4 regions of the Halalkalibacter sp. HAAS-P014 genome follow, and region 1 is predicted to be linked to each of the others. Evidence: riboswitches for the same ligand, from Rfam matches in the RefSeq annotation. Region 1 holds a riboswitch; each other region holds the start of a gene.

Region 1 (5,614 bases):
GCCACGTTAATGCTTTTTTCGCGCGTGTTTTAACATCTTCTTTCGTTAAAGACTCTTTTCTTTCGGACCAGCGTTGAATGCCTTCAAATAACGTCCCACTTTTATTCCATTCAGGCTCACCTGCTGTCAGAGTCGTATCAAGATGGATATGAGGTTCCACAAATGGAGGAAGGACGAGACTTCCTGCGACATCGAGTGTCTCGCCTTCATATCCTTCAACTTGTTCAGAAATTGTTTCAATTTGATTGTTCTCGATTAAAATTTGCCAAAGACCTTCACGGCCACGTAGTTTCGCATTTTTTACTAACAATTAGCTCACCTTTTTCTGCTCTTTTACTGCTTCTTCTTCTTTACTACGCTTATTTCTGCTGTTCTTAATGTAAGTTAGGATAACATAAGCAAGTGCTGAACCTAGTAGTGCATTTAACGGGGCAATTCCTGGGGCAAATGTCGCAGCTAGTACACCGATTGCCCATGCAGCTAATGCCAACCAGTTTACGGCTTGGATCGCACTTTCTTTTAGTTCTTTCCCACGACGAACGATAAAATAATCTGCTAAGATAATCGCACCGATTGGCGGCAGTGTAGAACCTAGGAATGTTAACCAATCCACAAAGTTATTGTACAGCCACATAGCCAACACCGTACCGACAATCCCGTTAAAGATAACCACTTTATTCTTAGAAATCTTTGTAATATGCGAAAATCCTAATCCCGATGCATACAACGCATTGTCATTCGTCGTCCAAATGTTAAGACCTAGAATAATAATAGCAGGAATGATTAACCCTTGTAAAAACATCACTTCAGAAATATCCGACTCTCCAGTTGCAATTGCTCCGACTGCTCCGAACAGAAACATTAATGAGTTCCCGATGAAGAACGCAATTACTGTTGTGAAAAATCCTGTTTTCTTCGTTTTCGCAAAGCGTGCAAAGTCTGGTGTTAAAGTTCCTGCACTAATAAACGAACCGATACAAATTGTTAATGCTGCAGCCAGCGCCATGCTCTCAGCTGGTTGGTACTCTAAAAGTCCCCCAAAACCTCCAACCGTAGTTGCTGCTTCAAACGTAGATATACTTCCTAAAATCGCTATCGACGGTACCGCTACAATACTTAGTACTGTTAAAGCTTTCATTCCAAGATAAGCAGTCGCTGTCATTAACACACCAGCAATCGCAATTAAAAGATACGTATCAATGCCTGTTACTTTTTGTACAGGGAAAGCAAACATCGCCACCCCAACACCAAACCAACCGATTTGTGTTGCAGCTAACATGAACGATGCAACATACGAACCTTTCTCACCAAACGCGTAACGAGCTAACAAATGTGTCGACAATCCTGTTTTCGCTGCGATATAACCTAATGTTCCCGTATAAAGTCCAAGAATTAAGTTTCCTGCAATAACAATTAAGATAAACTGCGTAAACGTTAACCCTGCACCAAGACTCCCTCCAGACCACATACTTGCTGAGAAAAATGTTAGTCCGAGCATCACAGCGAACATTTTCCAGAATCCTTGTCTCGCAGATTGCGGGACGGGTTGTAGTGCATAATCACGATCGACTTTAGTGTTTGTTTGTTTCATGTTAACTCCTCCAATGTTTTAGGTTCCTGGCACCATGGAGGTTGAAGCTTTCGTTACGATTGGATGTTTTTGCACACAAAAAAGGTTTCTTATCAACCTTTTCTGCTGACAAGAAACCTAGATACGCATAGTTAGATAAGGCTTCAAAAAAGACACACGAATCCCCTATCGTAAACGACCTACCTTGCCAGCCTCACGGGACTGAATTAAAGGTACCAGTTATTAAGTTAAACACATTATCTATTAAGTTTTGTGTTTTGTCAATATAGCGATTGAGGGAAATTACCCGGATTTTGATTTCTTCTATTTCCTAGGGAAGCGCAGAATGTGACAAGGATGTCGAATGAGTTGAGATTTTCGGAGAACTCTTTAGTCTTACTTTTACTATCGTTTAAAAGCCTATCATCTTCCGGATTTAAAGATTGCGAGCATCGCAAACAAACTTACTTGGAATTATATACGCTCCAATGACTTTACAGAGCGTACGTTCCTATATATATATCAGAAAGGAGAGTTGAATTATTTTAACTCTCCTTTCTGTTAGTAGATAACGATAGAAGTTAGTTTTTAAAAATTAGAAGATATATCAAAAAATTTATTTAGCCGTGTACGTTCAAATAATTCTTTTACTTTTTGGTTTAAATTTTTAACAATAACCTCACCACCATTAGTAAATACACGTTTTCTTACTGTAACTAGAACACCTAATCCTGTACTGTCAATATTTTCGACCTCACTAAAGTCAAACGTAAAAAATTTATAACCTTGATCAATATAATTGGTCAATTCTTCTCTCAATTGGGTTGCTTCTTTTGTAAAAACCCCCCCACTTAGTTGTACAAATACATTGTTTTCACGTACATCAATTGATTGAGCCATTTTCATCCCTCCTTTTAAATTTTAAATTTCTCTACCGCTTTTCTTAAAGTTTGAGCTAGTATATTCGTCTCATTTGCCACAGAAGCGACTGATTCCATAGATGTTTTTGTACCATCAGAGGAAGTAGATGTTTCTTGAGCATTTACAGAAGTATTTTCAATACCCGTTGCAAGACTATCGATTAATTCAATGATTTTTTCAGACGATGCAACTTCCTCGCTAGTAACTTCAGAAATATTCTCAATGTCCGTAACTGTTTTATTAACAGCTTGTAAAATTTCCTCTAATGAATCCCCACACTCGCTTACTATGCAAGAACCTTTATCAACTTGTGACTTGCTTTCTTTAATCGCACAAACTGTATCGCTCGTACTATTAGAGATTTGTGAAATTAATTCTGCTACTTTTGTTGCCCCTTGACTTGATTGTTCAGCTAATTTCTTGACCTCATCTGCGACAACTGCGAAACCTTTTCCAGCCTCACCTGCACGAGCTGCTTCAATCGCTGCATTTAAAGCTAATAAATTCGTTTGTTGTGATATATTAGTTATCATTTCAGTAATGGTTTTAATCTCTTTTGTATACTCATCTAATGTTTGAATAAATTTTTCTGTTTCATCCGTTGATGATTTTATGTTCTTCATACAATTAATGGCTTCTTCAACAGTCTTTTTCCCACGATTTGCTGTTTCATACGTACTTTTAGAATTATTGGCTGAAGAAAATGATTTTTCTTTTGCAATTTGTATTAGGGAAGAAAGTTCTAATAAAGTTGCTGATACTTCTAGCATAGTATCGTTCCCACTTTCGGCATCCTGTGAGGCTGCTTGTGCATTATTCGAAATTATGTTTATAGCATTATGTACTTCATCACTTGAAGCTGCCATATAATCTGAAGATGCAGCAAGTGTTCGCGACGAACTTTCCACTTCCCCAACAAGACTTCTTAAATTTTCAACCATTTCATTTAAACTTTCTGTTAATACTCCGACTTCGTCCTTAGAATTAACAGGCAACGGTTTTCCCGTTAAGATTCCATTTGCTACATCCTCCAAACGGCTAGCAGCTCTAGAAATAGGATTAACGATCATATTAGACATAATTAAGGCCACTATAACGGCAATAAGAATAGCAACAATAGTAATTATGATAAAAGTCCATTGTAAGATTTGACCGTTCTCTATCAACTCTTTTTCTAGTTCTACAATTTTGGCATCTTGCAAATCAAATATTATTTGCCACGCTTGGATTGCTTCAATGGCATAAACCGTACAAAATTCCTCCATAATATCAATGGTTTGTTCAAATGAAGGTCTTTTAAAGGTATGAGAATATTGCCCCGTGTTGCCATTCCCATATGCTCCATCATGATCATCAAAAGTAGGAACCACTTCATCTGTAATTAACTTTCTCCACCTTGCTGTTTTTTCATCAGCTACAGCAATCGCCTCAGCATATTCAGGATCGCTACCTAATGTCTCGAGTAACATCTCTTGTGTGGCGATCGAATACTCTGTGAGTTCTTCGAATTCTTTAACCAGTTCAGCGTCTCCATATAATATATATCCACGTGCTGTTACAACACGGTAGGTTACATTATGTTTCATCTCTTCGGCAGCTTTGAGTAATTCATATTCCTCTTCCACCATTTGTCTAACATCGTTTGTATAGTTCGAAATACCCCAAAAACCAAATATACCCATAATTAAAACAGTTAGCAAAACTAAGCCAAATCCACCTAGTATTTTCAGTTTTAAACTTTTCAAACCCTCGACTCCTCTCATTGGTTTTATAGAATTAATATTTACTCTTTTAAATCAATGTCTTTCTCTTAATGCAAATCTTTATTCCTTCACAAACAGTAGTAATTACCAATACCCTTTATTCTCTATATCCCCAAAACAAAAAAGCCTACCAAAAAAGAATGGTAGACTAAAGGCTTAATGTTGAATATTACGATTATTACTTAAAGTTACGTCCAGCCAAATATCAGCCAAAAGCTAAGCCTTAATAAAGCCACACTTTGGTCCTGTGAAATTTGTGGTAATTGGCCATCACTATTAAGTTAAATTATAACAACATAACCTCTTACATGTATTCCATCTTTTCGGGAACCCGGCTACCATAGAATAAATTCTTTAGGCCCGTAGCTTTGCGTCCCCAGCTTTCGCTAGGTTTGCCATTATCGAAGGTTGGTATTAATATGAGTTATTAGATTTCAATTTACTTTAATATCAAACTTGGACTTTAGCCCCCCTTTCTATTCACCGAATCTCAGTTCAAATTACAAAAGTACTATATATAATAATAGTTTTATTTCGACAAAAAATGAAGTGATTTTAATAAATTAGTTAAAATATGATAGAAACTAAAGGTGAACTTTCACATTACCACTTTAAAAAAACTGCTCTTAACTCATGCGACATATCGACAAAAAATATCTCGTTTCGATCCAAAAACCCCACTATCATCAGTAAATAGTGGGGTTAAAGTCTAACTTCTTACGCTTTATTTGAAGACCCAAACTCGCGCATCTTGCCTTTTACTGTTTCTTTAATTGCATCTCGTGCCGGTCCTAAAAACTTACGTGGATCGTATACGTTTGGATTTTCCTCTAGCACTTCACGGATGGCCTTTGTAGAAGAAATTTGATTTTCTGTGTTTACATTAATTTTTGCTGTTCCAAGTGAGATTGCCTTTTGAATATCTTTTGTTGGGATACCTGTTCCTCCATGTAATACAAGTGGAATCCCAGTTAAATCCATAACCTCTTTCATACGATCAAAACCAAGGTTCGGCTCACCTTTATATGGTCCGTGTACAGATCCTAGTGCCGGTGCGAAGCAATCTACATTTGTTTCACATACTAATTGATCACACTCTGCTGGTATTGCATATGCGGCATCGGCATCATCAACAATTAAGTCATCCTCTTGTCCACCGATACGGCCTAATTCCGCTTCAACTGATACTCCATGAATATGAGCAAGCTCTACGACTTTCTTCGTTAACGCAATGTTCTCTTCAAGTGGATGATGTGAACCATCAATCATGACAGATGTAAAGCCGGCTTGAATCGCTTCAGCACACTTTTCAAAGCTTGAACCGTGATCTAAATGAATGGCCACAGGAACTGTTACACTG
Region 2 (5,614 bases), on a different contig from region 1:
GATCACCTCACGATTATTCTTATCTATATTATACTATAATTACCTGAATAATCGGATTAGTCTGCGCAAAAAAACAGGCTGTTGAGAAAACTTTCTCAACAGCCTGAGGCCCCAATATATTGGGGTCTTTTCTGCGTATGTAGCATTGGTAAAATATGAACATAAAACAATGATTGATAGACTATGACAATTATCGATATAATAGAACAATGTATGCAACGTATAGAAGGGGAGTGAGTGAGTACATGAAAACAAGTTCTGAGGTCATTACTTGGGTTGAAGGGTTATTGCCGTTTGGCATCAAGCCCGGTTTAGAGAGAATGAAATGGATACTAGAACGTCTTGGGAATCCAGAACAGAAAATAAAGGCTGTCCATATCGCTGGGACAAACGGAAAAGGTTCGACGATTAGTTTTATGAGGCATGTCTTAGAAGAGTCTGGTTATAATGTGGGAACCTTTACGTCTCCTAGCATCGAGTTCTTTGAAGAGCGAATTTCGATCAATGGTATCCCGATTGATGAACAGTCGCTTGTTTTATGTGGGAATCGCATTCGCCCGTTAGTAGAAGAACTAGCAACTACAGACCTTGGAAGTCCGACAGAATTTGAAGTGCTGACAACCATTGCGTTTGAGTATTTTGCTACGATTGCAAAGCCAGATGTTGTACTGTTAGAAGTTGGTTTAGGTGGACGTTTAGACTCAACCAATGTAATTCATCCGATTCTTTCAGTCATTACCTCTATCGGATTTGATCATATGCATATACTTGGCAAAACAGTTGAGGAGATTACCACGGAAAAGGCTGGAATCATTAAGAAACACATTCCAGTTGTATCTGGAGTTTCTCAGCAAAGTGCGAAAGAGGTTGTACAGAAAACCTCAACAAAGCAGCTAGCAGAATTGTTTCAATTAGGTACGGATTTTAGCGAGCGAATTGTGACTAATAATGAACAGAAACAAGTTTTTACTTACCTTCAAAAAGATGACGAAACATTTGATGTCACCATTCAAATGCAAGGACCACATCAAAGGAAAAATGGAGCTGTGGCAATTAAGGCTTTACAAGTTTTAACAAATAAATATTTATATAGGGTAACAGAACAAGATATCCAACGTGGGCTTGAAAAGGCCACGTGGCTAGGACGCTTTGAACAAATAAGTGACCATCCTCCTATCATTATTGACGGAGCTCATAACGAAGAAGGAATAGAAGCGCTAGCAAATACGTTAAAACAACATTATCCAGACAAAACGTTTCGCTTTATAGTGGCAGCGACTAAGGAAAAGGAAGTCGCCAATTTATTGAAGCCGTTAACTAGATTCGATGCTGAGTTTACGTTTACAACCTTTGACTTTGAACGTGCAGCAAAAGCCCATGACTTATATAGGGAAGCGCCTGTCGCTAAAAAGAAGATAGAAGAAAATTGGGAACAAGCGTTAGCAACAGAAATAGATGCACTGAATGAAAATGACTTATTAATTGTATGTGGGTCACTTTACTTTATAGCAAAGGTCAGAAAATACTTGTTAAGTAAAGATGAAACAGCACTAATGATCAACAGATAATGTGTTTAGGAAGCAATGACTGTGGGTAAACATAACTTAGTAGTAGAACCTCGTAGTGAAACTATTTACTTCTGAAGAGCCGGACTGCTGCTGTATCAATAGTCCTTTTGATTAATTTGGAAAATTGTCGATATTTCTGGAAAGCTTCAAAATCTAGGAAATTAGTATTGACTTTAATTCCGAAAAAAAATACACTAAATGTAACAAATGAACACACTTGGAAGCGATGAAATACGACTTGTATCTGGGCACCTAAAAGTCGTATTGAGCCACTGGTGCAACCGGCCTTTTGTCTACTTTAGTAAGTTGAAATGCAAAAGGCTTTTTTGTTTGCTCAATTCCTTTCATTTGGCTGATTTTGTTAAAAATGAGTCTGGTTTTATGGGTCTTTATTACTATCTTAGATGATTTTGAAAAATGAAAAAGGGGATAGAGAAATGAGAAAATTGATTAAAGAACGCCTGAAAAATCAAAAAGGGTTAACGCTGATTGAGTTATTGGTTGTAGTTGTGATTTTGGGGATTATTGCTGCGATTGTAATTCCGATGGTTATGGGAAATACGGATGAGGCGAATGCGAACACAAATTTACAAAATGCTAGTATTATTGTTGATGCGGCTAATCGATATCAAGTTTTAAACGGTACTGTTCCTGAGGCTTCTCATCTTTTATTAGAAGAAACTAATGAAGGCCTTCATGTAGGTGGTCCGTTTATTAGTGCTATTCCAGAAGCGGTCGGTGCAGGTTGTGAAAGTCCTTTTGCTATAGATGATGATAATGGTGTAATTAAAGCAGTTTTCCCGAATGACGATTGCCCAGGCTATGATGCTGATTTACATTTGAGTGAGGATTAAAGTTTACTAATTAAAGCTGTCGCTATATTTCAGCGACAGCTTTTCTTAAATAATACCAAAAAAGGAGGAAAGACATGCTCATTGACATATACGTTATCCTAATAGCCCTCATACTCGGCAGCTTCTTCAACGTCGTCGCCATTCGTTTACTACAAAAAGAGTCAGTCGCATTCCCTCCTTCTCATTGTCCTCACTGCAAGCACAAGCTGTCTATTCTTGATCTTGTACCTGTCTTTAGTTATCTCTTCTTAAAGGGCAAATGTCGTTATTGCCAAGTGAAGATTTCTCCTCTATATCCGTTTGGGGAATTGTTAACGGCTTCATCTATGTTTGTTGTTTATAAGTTTGTTGGATTAGAGTGGGAATTGATTCCGGCGCTTTTACTCACGGTTTTACTAGTATTAGCAGTGTTAACAGATATTCGTGAGCAGTTGATTTTGGATAAAGTTACGTTTCCGATGCTTGGTCTTTTGCTAATTAGCCGTTTCTTTATTGGCACGGAGTCGTTTTGGTTTTATTTAGCAGGTGGGGTTGTTGGTTTTGTATTGTTACTAGTTATTGCGATTGCCAGCCGTGGTGGCATGGGTGGTGGCGATATAAAGCTTTATGCAGCCATTGGTGTCGCGCTAGGTCCTTGGTTAACGTTGATGAGCCTGATGCTTGCTGCATTTGCAGGTGCTCTTGTCGGTGGGGTATTGATGCTTTTAGGGGTGGTTAAACATAAGCAACCGATTGCGTTTGGACCGTTTATTTTAATTGGTACGATTGTAGCTTATTTGTTTGGGTTTGAGATTTGGTATTGGTACACAAGTTTTTTATAGGAGGTTAGTGGAATGAGAGATGAGAAAGGTGTAACGTTAGTTGAATTGCTAGTTGCGATTGTTATCGCTGGAATCATCCTCGTTCCCCTATTAACGATCATGACTGGTACGTTTACGCGCACAGTCAGTCAAGAGCAAGAGACGGTTAATGCCTATATCGCTCAGAGTGTGATGGAAAAGGTAAGAATGAACAGTTCCGAACATCAGTTAATCGAAGGAAGCTATTGTTGGAACGGTGTCGAATGTGAACCCTTACCTGATTTTTATATCGATGGGGATTTAGAAATCAATCACGACTATACCATTTATGTGGAAGTTAAGAGTTATTCAGATAGAGATCATTTTTATGAAGTTTTAGTAACGGTCAGCAATGATTCCTTGGTGTCACATGGTCCTACTAGTGGTGTCGTTGAAAAAAAGAATGAGATCGAGCTAGTAACGGTGGTGAAAAAAAATGAATAGCAATAATGAGCGAGGGATAACACTAGTGGAATTGCTCGTTATCATTGTCATCATGGGGGCTATTAGCACTCCGATTTTTATGATGGTTTCACTGTCGTTGAATACTGAACGAGATGTTTCCACACGAAATGAGATACAACGAGAAGCCCGTTTTATTATGGAATATATAACGGAAAAAATGCGTGATAAAGATGTAGGATGGATCCAAAAGAACGAAACTACTCAAATTTGGTTCTTGTGCAAAGGTGAACAAAATCAGGAAGGCGATGAAGAGTGCTCCGATGTTTTCTTAACCTATGAAGAAGCTAATAAAACAATGAGGCTCGGTGTTGGAGGAAATGTTCTTTCTACAGATATTGAGAATTTTGACTTTCCTGGTTTCGGGGAAAGTGGCCAAGTTGTATTGAGAATTGATAAGGCTGATGAAAGCCTTGAATTAAGAAGTGATATCTATACTAATCGTTTTAATGAAGAGGATGAATAACATGAAAAAGCACATTCAATCTGAACAAGGGGCTGCCCTTATATTAGTTCTCTTTGTTATTGTTTTTCTTTCCATAGTTGGACTGTCGATGTTAACACAAACGACGTACAGCCAAAAGTCGATAGTTCAAAATAAAGTGATTGAAGGTCAATTTTATATGTTGGAAGGTGGACTTGACTTATTTCTAGATTATATTTATCAGGATGTCGGGGAAGAAGAGCTTTTTTCCTTTTTTGAGCATTATTTGTCAGAAGAGAAAGTCTTTACTGATGATGTATATGTCATTGATGGAAACACAATCATGTTTACAATCTCATCTGAAGTAATATCTGATGAAGAGTTGCAGAGCGAACCAAATGAAGAGGTACATGAACAGCTAATGGAAGCGACAATTACTGCGAGTGTGCAAAACGATCCCCAAATAGAACGCGAACTCTTGATGCATATTAACAAAGAGATTATCAATAGATACTTTGGGCAAGGGGTTTCTATTAATTATATTGGTGGGAATGTTGATGCAGAGACGAAACAAGTAAAGTTGTCTGCTGAAGAAATTATTCAGATCACGAACGATCAATATAATAGCGTTGTTGATAAATATAGCAAATTGATACACGAGAAATATGGGTATCATTACAATTTTTCTGGACAGCAACCTCATACAGGTTTTCAGCAAATACCTAATAGTTGTCAAGATACACCTAACCCATTTACGATAGGCGAATTAGTAATTAAAACGTGCAAAAATTTATCAGCGCCATTTAATGTTCCCGAAAATGAAATTTATATAGTAGATGAGGTCGAGATAACGGGGAATAGTCACGTTACTGTGGACGGTTTGTTACTTGCTGATTACTTACGAATTAACGGGACTCCAACTCTTACTGTTAATACAGGAATCATTGCTAGAGATTTTGTCATGGGAGGAAAAGGGAATCCAGAAAGTCCACCAGCCGGGCAAAATCTAAGTGTAGAAGGTGCTGCAAATGGTATACCGTGTGATTTACTTAATGGTACACTAATTGATTGTGGCAAAGTGGATAATTTAGAGCATGTTACAGTTGAGTATGGCGAAAATTATGAGTACGAGGTCGTATCATATAGAACATTAAGATAAAGAGAATGAGGTGTAAGTAATGTTCTTCAACAATAAGTATTCAGGCATGGACTTTCGTGACAAGAAGGTAACCTTTGCTACGATTAAAATGGATAGACAGCTGCCTGTACTAGTGGGGGTTTTTGAGACTCCGGTTTCGAAAGGGATAATGGATGATGGAGCAGTTGTAGAAGTTGAAGCGTTATCTGAAGCGATCGAGACGTTTTTAGAAAATAAAAAACAAAGTTCAAAACGAGTTCATCTTGCCATTCCTACTCAAAATACGTTAATTCGAAAGATAAATACATTGCCAGATCTAGAAGAGAAGG
Region 3 (5,614 bases), on a different contig from region 1:
ACTATACTCGTCAACCAACGTCTTCCCTACAGCTAATACCTTTGTATTATCAACAATAATTTGTGAAGATGTTTCTTCCCCAACAGGAACTGGCAATACGGCAATTACATCTACAAATGATCCCGGACTAACAAAACCAGAAACACTTTGAACTTCCGTTACTGCAATGGAAATCGCTCTTTTGCCTTCTTCAATTTGAATGTTGTGTTGAGGATCCAGCAGTTCTTCGTCTGCAGCCTCTTCATCAAGGTTCGCTGTTGCAGTCGCAATTTGATTTGCATTATCATTATTCGCTGTTATAAGAAGAAAGAAAAAAGACATCATCACCCCAAAAATTATTGCAAAAATCCAGATCTTTTTTGTATTCATAAGTAATCACCTTTTTTACTTAATAAGTTTAAAACCATATGCTCCATAGCTTGATTGGTTTGCTGAGGATTCACCGGAACGAGTCGTTTGAATAAATCGCCCTGTTACTTCAGCCCCCTGATTGGTTGAAGAAACACTCTCAATAAAAAAGGTTGCAAAGCCGACAATTAACACTTCTTTAATCTGATTTTGATCTGTGCTAACTGGCTGAAAAATCGGTACAAGAACCACTCTAGAACAATTAGGGGGATAATTTAAATAGGTTGCATTCGGACAAGCTGAAATACGAGGTGTAATCGCATCCCTTGTTGGTCCAGCCAAGTTTCCCGTTTGTGTACCTAACACCGATCCAACTTTCAGCTCAAATTCATAACCATTCCTTAAATCCGTTTCGTAGTTCTTAGCACCAGTACCTGTTAAAGCAATTGCACCAAAGTTCCCACTTGCTGAATCACTGACTTTTAACGTTTGCACTGAACCAAACGACAAGTCCATCGAGGGTTGAATCCCTAGTGGAATCGCTCCTTTTCCCGACTGAAGAGCTTGAAGTTGAACGGCAGCCCTTGCTTGAATTAGTGGCTCTTTAATCCCGAGCGCTTTCGCAAAAAAAAGCGTTCCTCTTATTTGGCCCTGCACTTCTATCAATGTATTATTTGCGTTAATAACAATTTCAAATTGACTAGGGGTTCCATTATTCAACAATATGGTTTGGTTAACAATTTCTTTGGCCTTATTCGGATTGGCAGGCAACTCTTGGGCCGCTGCTAATACAGCAGCATCCGCTATTTTTTGAAGCCTATTTTTTTCAAGGTAGAGTGATCCCATATCAATCACTAAAGCGATGCAGCCGATAAAGACGGTCATGCCTAAAGCGACTAAGACCATGACCGCTCCCTCCTCTTGCTTCATAAATGCTTTCATGATTACTCCACCCTCATCACTGTTTTCGACCTCACCATTAGAGGATCAGGCAATATATTTTTAAATAACGGGATCGAAAAGGCCACAGGATATGATAATTCAACTGTGACATACGTACCTCTGTTTCGATTCGTTGTAATAGGCGATATATTAATTTTCTCTGAATACAATGACGGTGACGCTTCTTTTATCCGAAGTACCACCTCTTGGTTTGTCCCTCCAACACTTGCCACTCTTGCCCCTTCTCGGCTAGCATGCTCAAGTGTTAGATGCGCATGAAAAATACGACCAAAATCAATAATCCCAAACAGGAAAAACAGAAGAACAGTTAAAGAAATTGCTAATTCTACGGTTGCTTGTCCCTTCTCTGACCGAATCACAACAGACTCACTCCCGAATAACATACGGTCCCTAGAACAATTGCAACGCCGTAAGGGAACGCATGGTGCATATCCTTTTTACTTAAACCATCTAATGTTTTTAATTGTGCTGAAAAGAAAATTCGTTTAAGTGAATTCAATAATTCTCTCTGCTTAAGTAAAATAATAAAAGCAATGATGCCACCGATTATGGCAATGTATAAAAATGAGCCAAAAACAAACGCTGTTCCTTGTAACGCCCCAATAGCCATTAAAAGCTTCACATCACCAGCTGCAATACCACCTAATGCATAAGGAATTACCAGTAACCCAAAGCCTGTTAAAAGACCCAGAAAGCTAAATAAAAAGCCTTCCCAACCAAACAATACGGTATTTGAAATTAAACCTACTACTATAGCAGGAAAAGTTACGATGTTTAGTATTTTTCGTTTTTTTAAATCTGTAATTAATGAAATTAGTAATACTATAAAAAGTATGATAAACGTCACGTGACTCACCTCGTAAAAAAAGCCTACTTTTTTACGGAACATCGCTCCTAAAGTAGGCTTTTTAAATTACTAAAGCTTATTTATATATGAAGGTTTTACGACCCAAAAACTTTTGCTCTAACATCGTCAATTTTGTCAATTAAAGATCCACCAAATGCCGTAAACGCTGCAACTGCACCGATAGCAATTACTCCTAAAATCAACCCGTACTCAGTCATACCTTGTCCATCTTCTTCTTTAAAAAACTTGATAACTTTGTTTAACATAATGTAAACCCACCTTTTTTTGAATGTTTTTATAATTTATACTTGCACAAAAAAATACTACCCCCCGAAGAATAGTATGGAAGTTTACTATTTCCGGCAACTGGCTGGCATATCTAATTGATGAAGCCCCTGTAGTTTTGCGTCCCAAGGTTTCCCTTGGTTTGCCCTTATCATTTTGTCACAAACAATTTGTAACCTTGTGTAAAATTACGGCGTTGTTTGTAAATTTATATTAGCATGCGCTTTGTTAAATCAACAATCACAAAATAATTCATCTTTTACGTAATCTTGGAAGAACAATCGATCGTTCACTTATAAAGAAGCAGGTTTTACATAAAATATCCCTGCTGCTCCAAAAAATCGCTATATTTAGAGCTTGATGCTCATTTAAAAGGTTGTGATAACTTGAAACTAATTACAGAAAACGATGTTCAACAGATCCCGATTAGCATTTTAAGATACGACTCTTTTATAAAAAGGCTAAAAGGCTTAATGTTTCGTTTCAAACCAATCGTGAACGAAGGAATCCTTCTTGCCCCATGTAATTCGATCCATATGTTTTTTATGTTTTTTTCAATTGATGTTGTTTTTTTGAATGAAAAAAATCAAATTATTCACCTAAAGAGACATGTAAAACCATGGACGGCAATTTTCCCCGTTAAGCATGCCGTAGCAGCCCTTGAATTACCAGCAGGCACAATTGATACATACTCGATCCAAAAAAACCAGTTTATTGAATTTTAATAAGCTTATGTCAACAACCAACGATTTAACCTCTTTGCTGTTCTCGTGTTATTCTCGCTTTGATATTTTGTGAAAATCTCGCATGAATTCTTCAATTGCTGTGGACGCTAACAGAAAGAGTTCAAGTTGAGGTGACATCCATGAATAAGATATTTATGATTGCAACAGCCATCGGTGTACCACTTTCAATCCTTGGTACCCTCCTTGCTTGGTCTCCAAGTATGATGTTTCTTATTTACAGTGTAACGATACTAGCTTTAGCCTCCTATATTGGCAGGGCAACTGAAAGTCTATCGATCATCTCAGGTCCTAGAATTGGGGGACTACTTAGTGTTACTTTTGGAAATGCAGTTGAATTAACCATTTCAATTTTTGCGTTAAAAGCAGGCTATTTAAATATCGTACTTGCCTCTCTCACTGGTGCAGTAATTAGTAATTTGCTCCTAGTAGCAGGCCTGTCCTTCTTTATAGGCGGTTTAAAATTTAAAAGACAATCGTTTGATATCCACGATGCAAGACATAGCATTGGGTTATTAATGTTTTCCGTTGTCGTTTCTTTTGTTTTCCCATACATATTTGCTACGACGCTAACTGAGCAAGAAGTTTTGCAACTAAGTATTGGGATTGCCATCACCATGCTCGTGCTATACTTTGCTGCACTTTTTTTCAGACTGGTTACTCACCGGGGGGTTTATGTTAAACGAGGTGAAGCTTCTGAAGAAGAAGAAAAAGAAGAACCTGAATGGGGCAAAAGAAAAGCCATTTTGATATTAGCTACTGCTGCCTTAGCGGTAGCCTTTACAAGTGATCAGTTAGTAGACACATTTGAGGCCGTCGCTGTTACCTTTGGTTGGAGTGAAGTATTTATCGGTGTCATTATTGTGGCGATCATTGGGAACTCTGCTGAAAACATTACGGCCATTTATATGGCCTTACGCAATAAAATGAATGTATCGGTTGAAATAGCTGTAGGTTCCACTTTGCAAATTGCGATGTTTGTTACACCCACCCTTGTATTGCTCTCATTGTTTTTCCCGGTGTCTATGGCACTCGTTTTCTCAACTGAATCGTTAATAGCGATGATCTTATCTGTATTTTTAGCAATTACGATGATTAATGATGGAGACTCGAACTGGTTTGAAGGGTTAACCTTACTTGCAGCTTATCTGATTATGGCAATCGGATTTTACTTCATTTAATGAAGAGGCTTTGCCAAAAGGTATAATTTTGACCTTTTGGCAAAGCCTCGAACCTAGTATTCTTCTTACATCCACTAATATAGCTATTCTTTTATTTTCACATTATACTTATGCAACCAGTAATCCATTTGGATGAAATGAGCTAACAATTGTGGCCCAGCCATTAATTGGCCAAAATACGGTTGGCCCGTTGGCAATCCACCTGAATCAGCGATTTCTTGAAGTGCTTCTTTATTTATAAACTCAAAAATCGGTGCGTCCTTTTGCGCTAATACATCTTTCATTCCTTTTTGTACAGCTGCTGTATACTTAGGATGATGCGTCTTTGGATACGGACTCTTTTTTCGATAAAGTATATCATGTGGCAGTAACCCTTCTAACGCCTTCCTTAGAATCCCCTTTTCACGACCAGCAAGCTGCTTCATTTCCCACGGAATGTTCCATACATACTCTACTAAACGGTGATCTGAAAACGGCACACGTACTTCTAAGCTTGCTCCCATACTCATCCGGTCTTTACGGTCAAGAAGATTTGTCATAAACCAAACAATATTCAAGTACGATATTTCACGTCTTCTAGCCTCTTCAGCTGTATCACCCTCAAATCTCGGTGTTTCAGCAATGGTTTCTTTATAACGATTGTAAACATACTGCTTTAAGTCGAGCTTTTTTTTCCATTTATCATTTAGAAGATTTTCGCGCTCATCTATCGAACGCATCCAAGGAAATCCGTCAAAATACATAACTTTCGGCTTATGAAACCAAGGATATCCACCGAAAATCTCATCTGCACACTCACCCGATAATCCCACTGTTACATCTTGTTTGATTTCATGGCAGAACCAGAGTAACGATGAATCGACATCAGCCATCCCAGGAAGATCACGGACATCTACTGCTTCCTTTAAACGATTAGCTAATTCATCAATGGAAATCACTTTGTTATCATGCTCGGTGCCAAGTGCATCAGATACGACATTTACCCACTCCGCATCTGAATTGGGCTGAAAATCACTCGCTTTAAAGTATTTATCGTTTTCGTCATAATCAATTGAATAACTTTTAATTGGTCCTTTTCCTTGCTTCTCATAAACTTTTGCTGCCAACGCCGTTAAAGCACTTGAGTCCACTCCTCCTGAAAGAAACATCCCGACTGGAACATCAGCAAATAACTGACGCTCAACTGTGTCCTCTAGTAAATACCTCACATGGTCTGCGGTTTCGTCAATGCTATGCTCATGCTTTTT
Region 4 (5,614 bases), on a different contig from region 1:
AGTCGTTAAATGTAACACTTAATTTAGCAATGGACGAACAATTTGTTATTCATACCCCACTTATGTGGTTAAATAAAGCTGAAACTTGGAAGTTGGCAGACGAACTAAATGCACTTGATTTTATAAGAGAGAAAACATTAACTTGTTATCATGGTGTACGTGGTGATGGTTGTGGAAAATGCCCAGCATGTGAACTGCGAAAAAATGGGTTAGATATGTACCTCAAAGAAAAGCAGGGAGGTAATAATCTATGATGCAACAATTTTATCCACAAGTTCAACATTCGTATCGCTATGAACTTAATAAGGATATGCATTTAGCAGCTGCTCATCTTATTCCAAACGACGCAGCTGGTCAGTGTAAAAACATGCACGGGCATACGTATTTTATTAATATTACAATTGCTGGTGATACGTTAGATGATTTAGGTTTTTTGATTAACTTTAAACGAATAAAAGAAATTGTTCATAAACGCTATGATCATTCTGTCTTAAATGATCATCCTGAATTTCAAGATTTCTACCCAACAACGGAAAGAGTAGCAGAACAGATTTGGAGTTCGATTCAAGCTGAGTTACAAACTCAGCCAAATAAGCCAAACTGCTTGCAAGTTGTTGTTAGAGAAACACCAACAAGCTATGTGATCTATCGGCCAAAACCGGAGGAGTTAGCATGAAGATTCCGGTAATGGAAGTATTTGGACCGACCATTCAAGGTGAAGGAATGGTAATTGGACAAAAGACTATGTTTGTTCGAACTGGTGGCTGTGATTACTCTTGTTCTTGGTGTGATTCGAGTTTTACATGGGATGGCTCTGTCAAAAGTCAGTTAATGGAGCCTGAAGAAATTATAAAAAAACTAAAGCAACTTGGTGGACAAGCCTTCTCACATGTTACCATTTCAGGTGGAAATCCAGCTCTTCATAAAGGGATCGATGAGCTTGTTGATCTTTGTCATGACCAACAATGGAAAGTAGCAATTGAAACGCAAGGGTCCATTTGGCAAGAGTGGATGAAAAAGATTGATGATGTTACAATTTCACCGAAGCCTCCTAGTTCTAAAATGGAAACAAATCTTGAAGAGCTTGATCATTATATTACTCAGCTAGAAGATCGCAACATGAGCTTGAAAATAGTCGTATTTAATGATGAGGATTTTACGTATGCTGAAATGATTCGAAACAGGTACCCGAATGTCTCTTTCTATTTACAAATTGGAAATGAAGATATCACATCAACTGACGATGAAGCCCTGCTTTCCACACTGTTAAATCGCTATGAATGGTTAATAGAAAAAGCAACAAAATCAATCGTTATGAATGAAGCAAAGGTATTGCCACAGTTACACACCTTTATTTGGGGAAATAAACGTGGTGTTTAAGTAAGGAGATGAAAAAATGAGTGGTCGAAAAGAAGAAGAATTAGAAGGAGTCACGTTACTGGGAAATCAAGGTACGAACTATGATTTTTCTTATAACCCTTCAATTTTGGAAGTATTTGAAAATAAGCATCAAAATCGTGATTATTTCGTTAAGTTTAACTGCCCGGAGTTTACATCGCTATGTCCGATGACGGGTCAGCCTGATTTTGCGACGATATACATTAGCTATATTCCTGATGTGAAAATGGTAGAAAGTAAGTCGTTAAAGCTTTATTTATTTAGTTTCCGTAATCATGGAGATTTTCACGAGGATTGCATGAATATAATTATGAATGATCTTATTGAGCTTATGGAGCCACGCTATATTGAAGTGTGGGGCAAGTTCACACCGCGTGGTGGTATTAGTATTGATCCTTATACGAATTACGGAAAGCCTGGAACGAAGTATGAGAAAATGGCTGAACATCGTATGATGAATCATGATATGTATCCGGAGACAGTTGATAATAGATAGTTGTGAAATAAAGCTAAATGGTGACCAAAATGAGTGACCAGTAAATTTGTAAATAAAAATGAAGTGACTAATGGTAGAAGGTTATACACTACCGAAAATCGCTGATATTCTTGATCTTTATATCTCTACCGCTGTTTATTGGCGACACACACAGAAAGTCTCGCAAACGTGGTTTTTCTAAGGAACAAGTCTGTGTGGTTGTCGCACAAGACCGTAATGGACAAGTTATCTCTCAAATGGCAGGTAAAGGGCGTATCAAATCAACGGATACTGATAGGGTATTAGGGGAGTTTTTAGACACCTCTGATTTGTTATGCAGTGATACAGCGACTAACTAAACAATCCCCCCAAATGCTTTACTACTTATTTTTAATTTAATCAAAAATTCCCATTAAGGCAACAAACTTACGAAAATAGCGAAATAAAAAGAGCCCTTGCTAGAGAGGGCTCCATCATACATGGTTGATGTTTGTTTGTGACTAAGCAGTATTATTACCTTTGATTTATTTGAATATTCAATAAAAGATAACGTGAGGTGTAACATTAAAACCTCTTATGTAGACCTAGCTTACGTTGTAACTCACTTATTTTTTTATATGCCTCACGATATTCTTTATCAATTTGAGTAACAGCATTTATCATAAAGTTGTTACTATATTCAGTACGTAAAAGAGAGAATACGAATGGTTTTTTCTCTTTTATAATTGCCATCACTTCCTCTATCGGCAAACTTACAGTTTCGGTTTTAGTTTTAAGGAATTCGGTAATGAATTTTTTGTATTCAGGTACAGTTTGTTTTGTGTCGGGATTATCAAGTATTAAAGTATCAAATTTTTGCAAAGCCATTTTAAGTTCCGGCTCTATTAAGTCCATATTAATCGTCACTCCTTATAAAATCTGCCAATTGAAAATAAGCCTCTTAAGGAGATAATTTCATCGGCAACTGGCTGACATAGGTTTCCCGTTAGTCCCTTTAGTTTTGCGTCCTTATCTTTCAATAAGTTTGCCATTTCGACATTATGAATAATGAACAAAAAGAAGTATTTTATATATTAAACGCTTATGTAAGTAACCTTATCTGATATTTCTATTAAAAATATTCATGTGAGATTATCAAACATACTTGGTTGGTTCCTGCCTCCTTTTATTTATGCTAATTGACGAAATGCCAAATCCTCCAGCATTTCACACGGTCCAAGCCTACAGAAGTTATCCGAAAGTGAAAATGGTCTTCGTAACTTTATAGTGACCTATTATAAAGATTATAAAAAACGAATTTATAACCCTCACTTTTTAACCTCAGATGTTTAGTTGAAAAGATTGTCCCACCACCTGTATTACCCTATAGAACTTTATCAAAAACACATTCGTTTGTCGACATAAGAAACAAGGTTTGCCATACGAAGGTGATATTCGGACCTTTAGATATTATAGAGGTTTTTCATTCGGGTTTCAAAATTACGGGACTCGTAAAATTAAAAAGGAATTATGGAACTGTAGAAAGACCATATCTAGACGCTGGAGATCTACCAGAAGCCCCTATGCATATTTCACAAAACGGCTCTCTTCAAAATCGATCACGGGAAGTATGGCAATACGAAGTGAGTAGTTTATCTTACCCAGTATCAGTAACGATGATCCAAGAGAATGAGAGAAATGATTTTGATCTGTATATTTATGATTCTAATGGAAGTTTAGTAGGGTACTCCAATACAACGGATAGACAGGAGATTGTTTCATTTGTCCCCCGCAGATAAGGGAATTACTTTATAGAAGTGTATAGTTTCCGTGGAAGAGGAAATTACTTCTTAGACGTAAGTGGTGGATGAGACTATTTATACTCTTGTACGCGACTAGCCTGCTAAGATATTATATTGTAGCAGCAATTTGTTAGTATGTGGATTTTGTACCGACCTGTCTGTTACTGATCTTTAGAGAGGCCGGCATTCTAGTCAGCTTCTAAATATAAAAACTTCAGTGTATATTCGGGTGTGGGAATATGGTAAGAATGTTGTTGGATTAAGAATTAACATATTGAAATAAGGTCTGTCTCCCGGAGCAGTGAATCATACTGGGGGACAGACCTCTATATTTTGGTTCCTTCTAAGAAAATGGCTGAGCATCATATGCTAATCATGATATGTTCGTGAAACAGTTGATAATAGATAATTTATTTGTGAAGTAACTATGAAATTTATAATTGGAATTCAAGAGGCTGTCATTTGTGACAACCTTTTTTTTCGTCAACGAATAAGGGGGGAGACAGACGCTTAATTTATTTTTAATCGCTAATCACCCTCACCCATTTTACTTTTTAAAAATAAGATATAGAAACGTAATTATATCTGTTAAAGAGGAGTCGACGTTATGGGAGTTTGGGTGCATGAAGTAAGAAAAGTTCGCTTGTTAACTTTTATTGGGGCTGGTCAACAATGAATATATTAGTAACTGGTGCAGCTGGTTTTATAGGTTCTCATCTTTGCGAGAAATTATTGGAGGACTCAAAGACGAACGTAATAGGGGTTGACTTTTTTATCGGACCAACTTCAGAAACTATTACGAGACAAAACCTTGAAAAGCTATTAAAGCATCCACGCTTTTCTTTTTATGAGGAAGATTTATTGAAAATAAAATGGGACCATTTTCTGCAGAACATTGATTATGTGTATCATTTAGCTGGTATGCCAGGGGTTCGTTCAAGTTGGGGGACAGATTTCAATCACTATGTTACAAATAATATAACTGTAACACAAAGGTTACTTGAAGCATGCAAACATGTCCCACTTAAGAAAGTGATCTATTCATCGACATCGTCTGTCTATGGAGAGAAAACAGGGAAAGTTTCAGAAAAGGCGATAACTGAGCCACTATCTCCGTATGGGATTACAAAATTAACGGGTGAATATTTATGTCATGTATACCGTAAAAGCTTTGGGGTCCCAACTGTCATACTAAGATATTTCACTGTCTATGGTCCAAGACAGAGAAGTGATATGGCCTTTCACAGGTTTATTCAAAATATATTAGAGGATAAACCGATTATAATATACGGTGATGGTAGACAAACTCGTGATTTTACCTATATTGACGACTGTGCATCTGCAACAGCCTCTGTTATACATGCAGAAAGAGTGATTGGAGAGACGATAAATATAGGTGGGAAAGAACGAGCATCGGTTTTGGATATTATTAAATTGATAGAAAATGAAACAGAAAAAAAAGCAAATCTTCATTTTGCAAAAGCGGCAACTGGTGAACCGAAACATACATGGGCAGATATTACAAAAGCAGAACGATTATTAGGGTATAAGCCAACTTTTGATCTAAAAGCAGGTTTAAAGAAAGAGATTAATTATATTAAGAAAATTTATCTCGATAAGTAAGTTAATTGTTTTTCATTGAACGTAAACGAGGATGACTTTATCAAAGTCATCCTCGTTTTTACTGGTAGAAGGCAAAAGTAAAATAATAAAATATAAATTCACCCTCAGTTACCTAGTAGAGTGGGATAAGGCAAACTGTAGGGTGAAGCTATTATCACTGGCTCTTCCTTCGTTTTTTATTATCATCCTTTTTAGTCGCCAGCTTTTGGAAAAGTTTTGCTGTTGTAATATCATTGACTGACTCAATGAAATGTTTTTGCTTTTCAGGTTTAAGGAATTGATCTTTTAATTTCTCCTCAATTTCTTTTATAACATCGCTGATGGCGTCTTTTTCTGT

What was found. A riboswitch is a leader RNA that binds a small molecule or an ion and turns the genes downstream of it on or off. The one in region 1 is predicted to bind cyclic di-GMP.
Region 2: linked by a shared signal. The riboswitch ahead of AC1FXZ_RS18515 (type II secretion system protein) and the one ahead of AC1FXZ_RS06605 (methyl-accepting chemotaxis protein) in region 1 are both predicted to bind cyclic di-GMP.
Region 3: linked by a shared signal. The riboswitch ahead of AC1FXZ_RS13445 (Flp family type IVb pilin) and the one ahead of AC1FXZ_RS06605 (methyl-accepting chemotaxis protein) in region 1 are both predicted to bind cyclic di-GMP.
Region 4: linked by a shared signal. The riboswitch ahead of AC1FXZ_RS00735 (hypothetical protein) and the one ahead of AC1FXZ_RS06605 (methyl-accepting chemotaxis protein) in region 1 are both predicted to bind cyclic di-GMP.

What each region holds. Positions count from the first base shown of each region.
Region 1 is NZ_JBWQTV010000006.1:381,995-387,608, forward strand. Features, by position in the region: gene AC1FXZ_RS06590 (cytosine deaminase) at 1-310, opposite strand, end outside; gene codB (cytosine permease) at 311-1,591, opposite strand; gene AC1FXZ_RS06600 (STAS domain-containing protein) at 2,159-2,470, opposite strand; gene AC1FXZ_RS06605 (methyl-accepting chemotaxis protein) at 2,485-4,236, opposite strand; cyclic di-GMP riboswitch class I at 4,577-4,661, opposite strand; gene fba (class II fructose-1,6-bisphosphate aldolase) at 4,972-5,614, opposite strand, start outside.
Region 2 is NZ_JBWQTV010000024.1:14-5,627, forward strand. Features, by position in the region: gene AC1FXZ_RS18510 (bifunctional folylpolyglutamate synthase/dihydrofolate synthase) at 246-1,568, shown strand; cyclic di-GMP riboswitch class II at 1,779-1,864, shown strand; gene AC1FXZ_RS18515 (type II secretion system protein) at 2,006-2,422, shown strand; gene AC1FXZ_RS18520 (prepilin peptidase) at 2,497-3,243, shown strand; gene AC1FXZ_RS18525 (type IV pilus modification PilV family protein) at 3,256-3,705, shown strand; gene AC1FXZ_RS18530 (PilW family protein) at 3,698-4,189, shown strand; gene AC1FXZ_RS18535 (hypothetical protein) at 4,191-5,306, shown strand; gene pilM (type IV pilus biogenesis protein PilM) at 5,326-5,614, shown strand, end outside.
Region 3 is NZ_JBWQTV010000016.1:133,358-138,971, forward strand. Features, by position in the region: gene cpaB (Flp pilus assembly protein CpaB) at 1-369, opposite strand, end outside; gene AC1FXZ_RS13430 (pilus assembly protein TadG-related protein) at 385-1,290, opposite strand; gene AC1FXZ_RS13435 (TadE/TadG family type IV pilus assembly protein) at 1,293-1,670, opposite strand; gene AC1FXZ_RS13440 (A24 family peptidase) at 1,667-2,158, opposite strand; gene AC1FXZ_RS13445 (Flp family type IVb pilin) at 2,254-2,424, opposite strand; cyclic di-GMP riboswitch class I at 2,517-2,600, opposite strand; gene AC1FXZ_RS13450 (DUF192 domain-containing protein) at 2,830-3,168, shown strand; gene cax (calcium/proton exchanger) at 3,309-4,367, shown strand; gene asnB (asparagine synthase (glutamine-hydrolyzing)) at 4,451-5,614, opposite strand, start outside.
Region 4 is NZ_JBWQTV010000001.1:120,488-126,101, forward strand. Features, by position in the region: gene queC (7-cyano-7-deazaguanine synthase QueC) at 1-254, shown strand, start outside; gene queD (6-carboxytetrahydropterin synthase QueD) at 251-676, shown strand; gene queE (7-carboxy-7-deazaguanine synthase QueE) at 673-1,380, shown strand; gene queF (preQ(1) synthase) at 1,397-1,894, shown strand; partial or broken gene AC1FXZ_RS00730 (IS1595 family transposase) at 1,962-2,229, shown strand; gene AC1FXZ_RS00735 (hypothetical protein) at 2,438-2,767, opposite strand; cyclic di-GMP riboswitch class I at 2,830-2,912, opposite strand; gene AC1FXZ_RS00740 (hypothetical protein) at 3,301-3,651, shown strand; gene AC1FXZ_RS00745 (NAD-dependent epimerase/dehydratase family protein) at 4,327-5,277, shown strand; partial or broken gene AC1FXZ_RS00750 (hypothetical protein) at 5,432-5,614, opposite strand, start outside.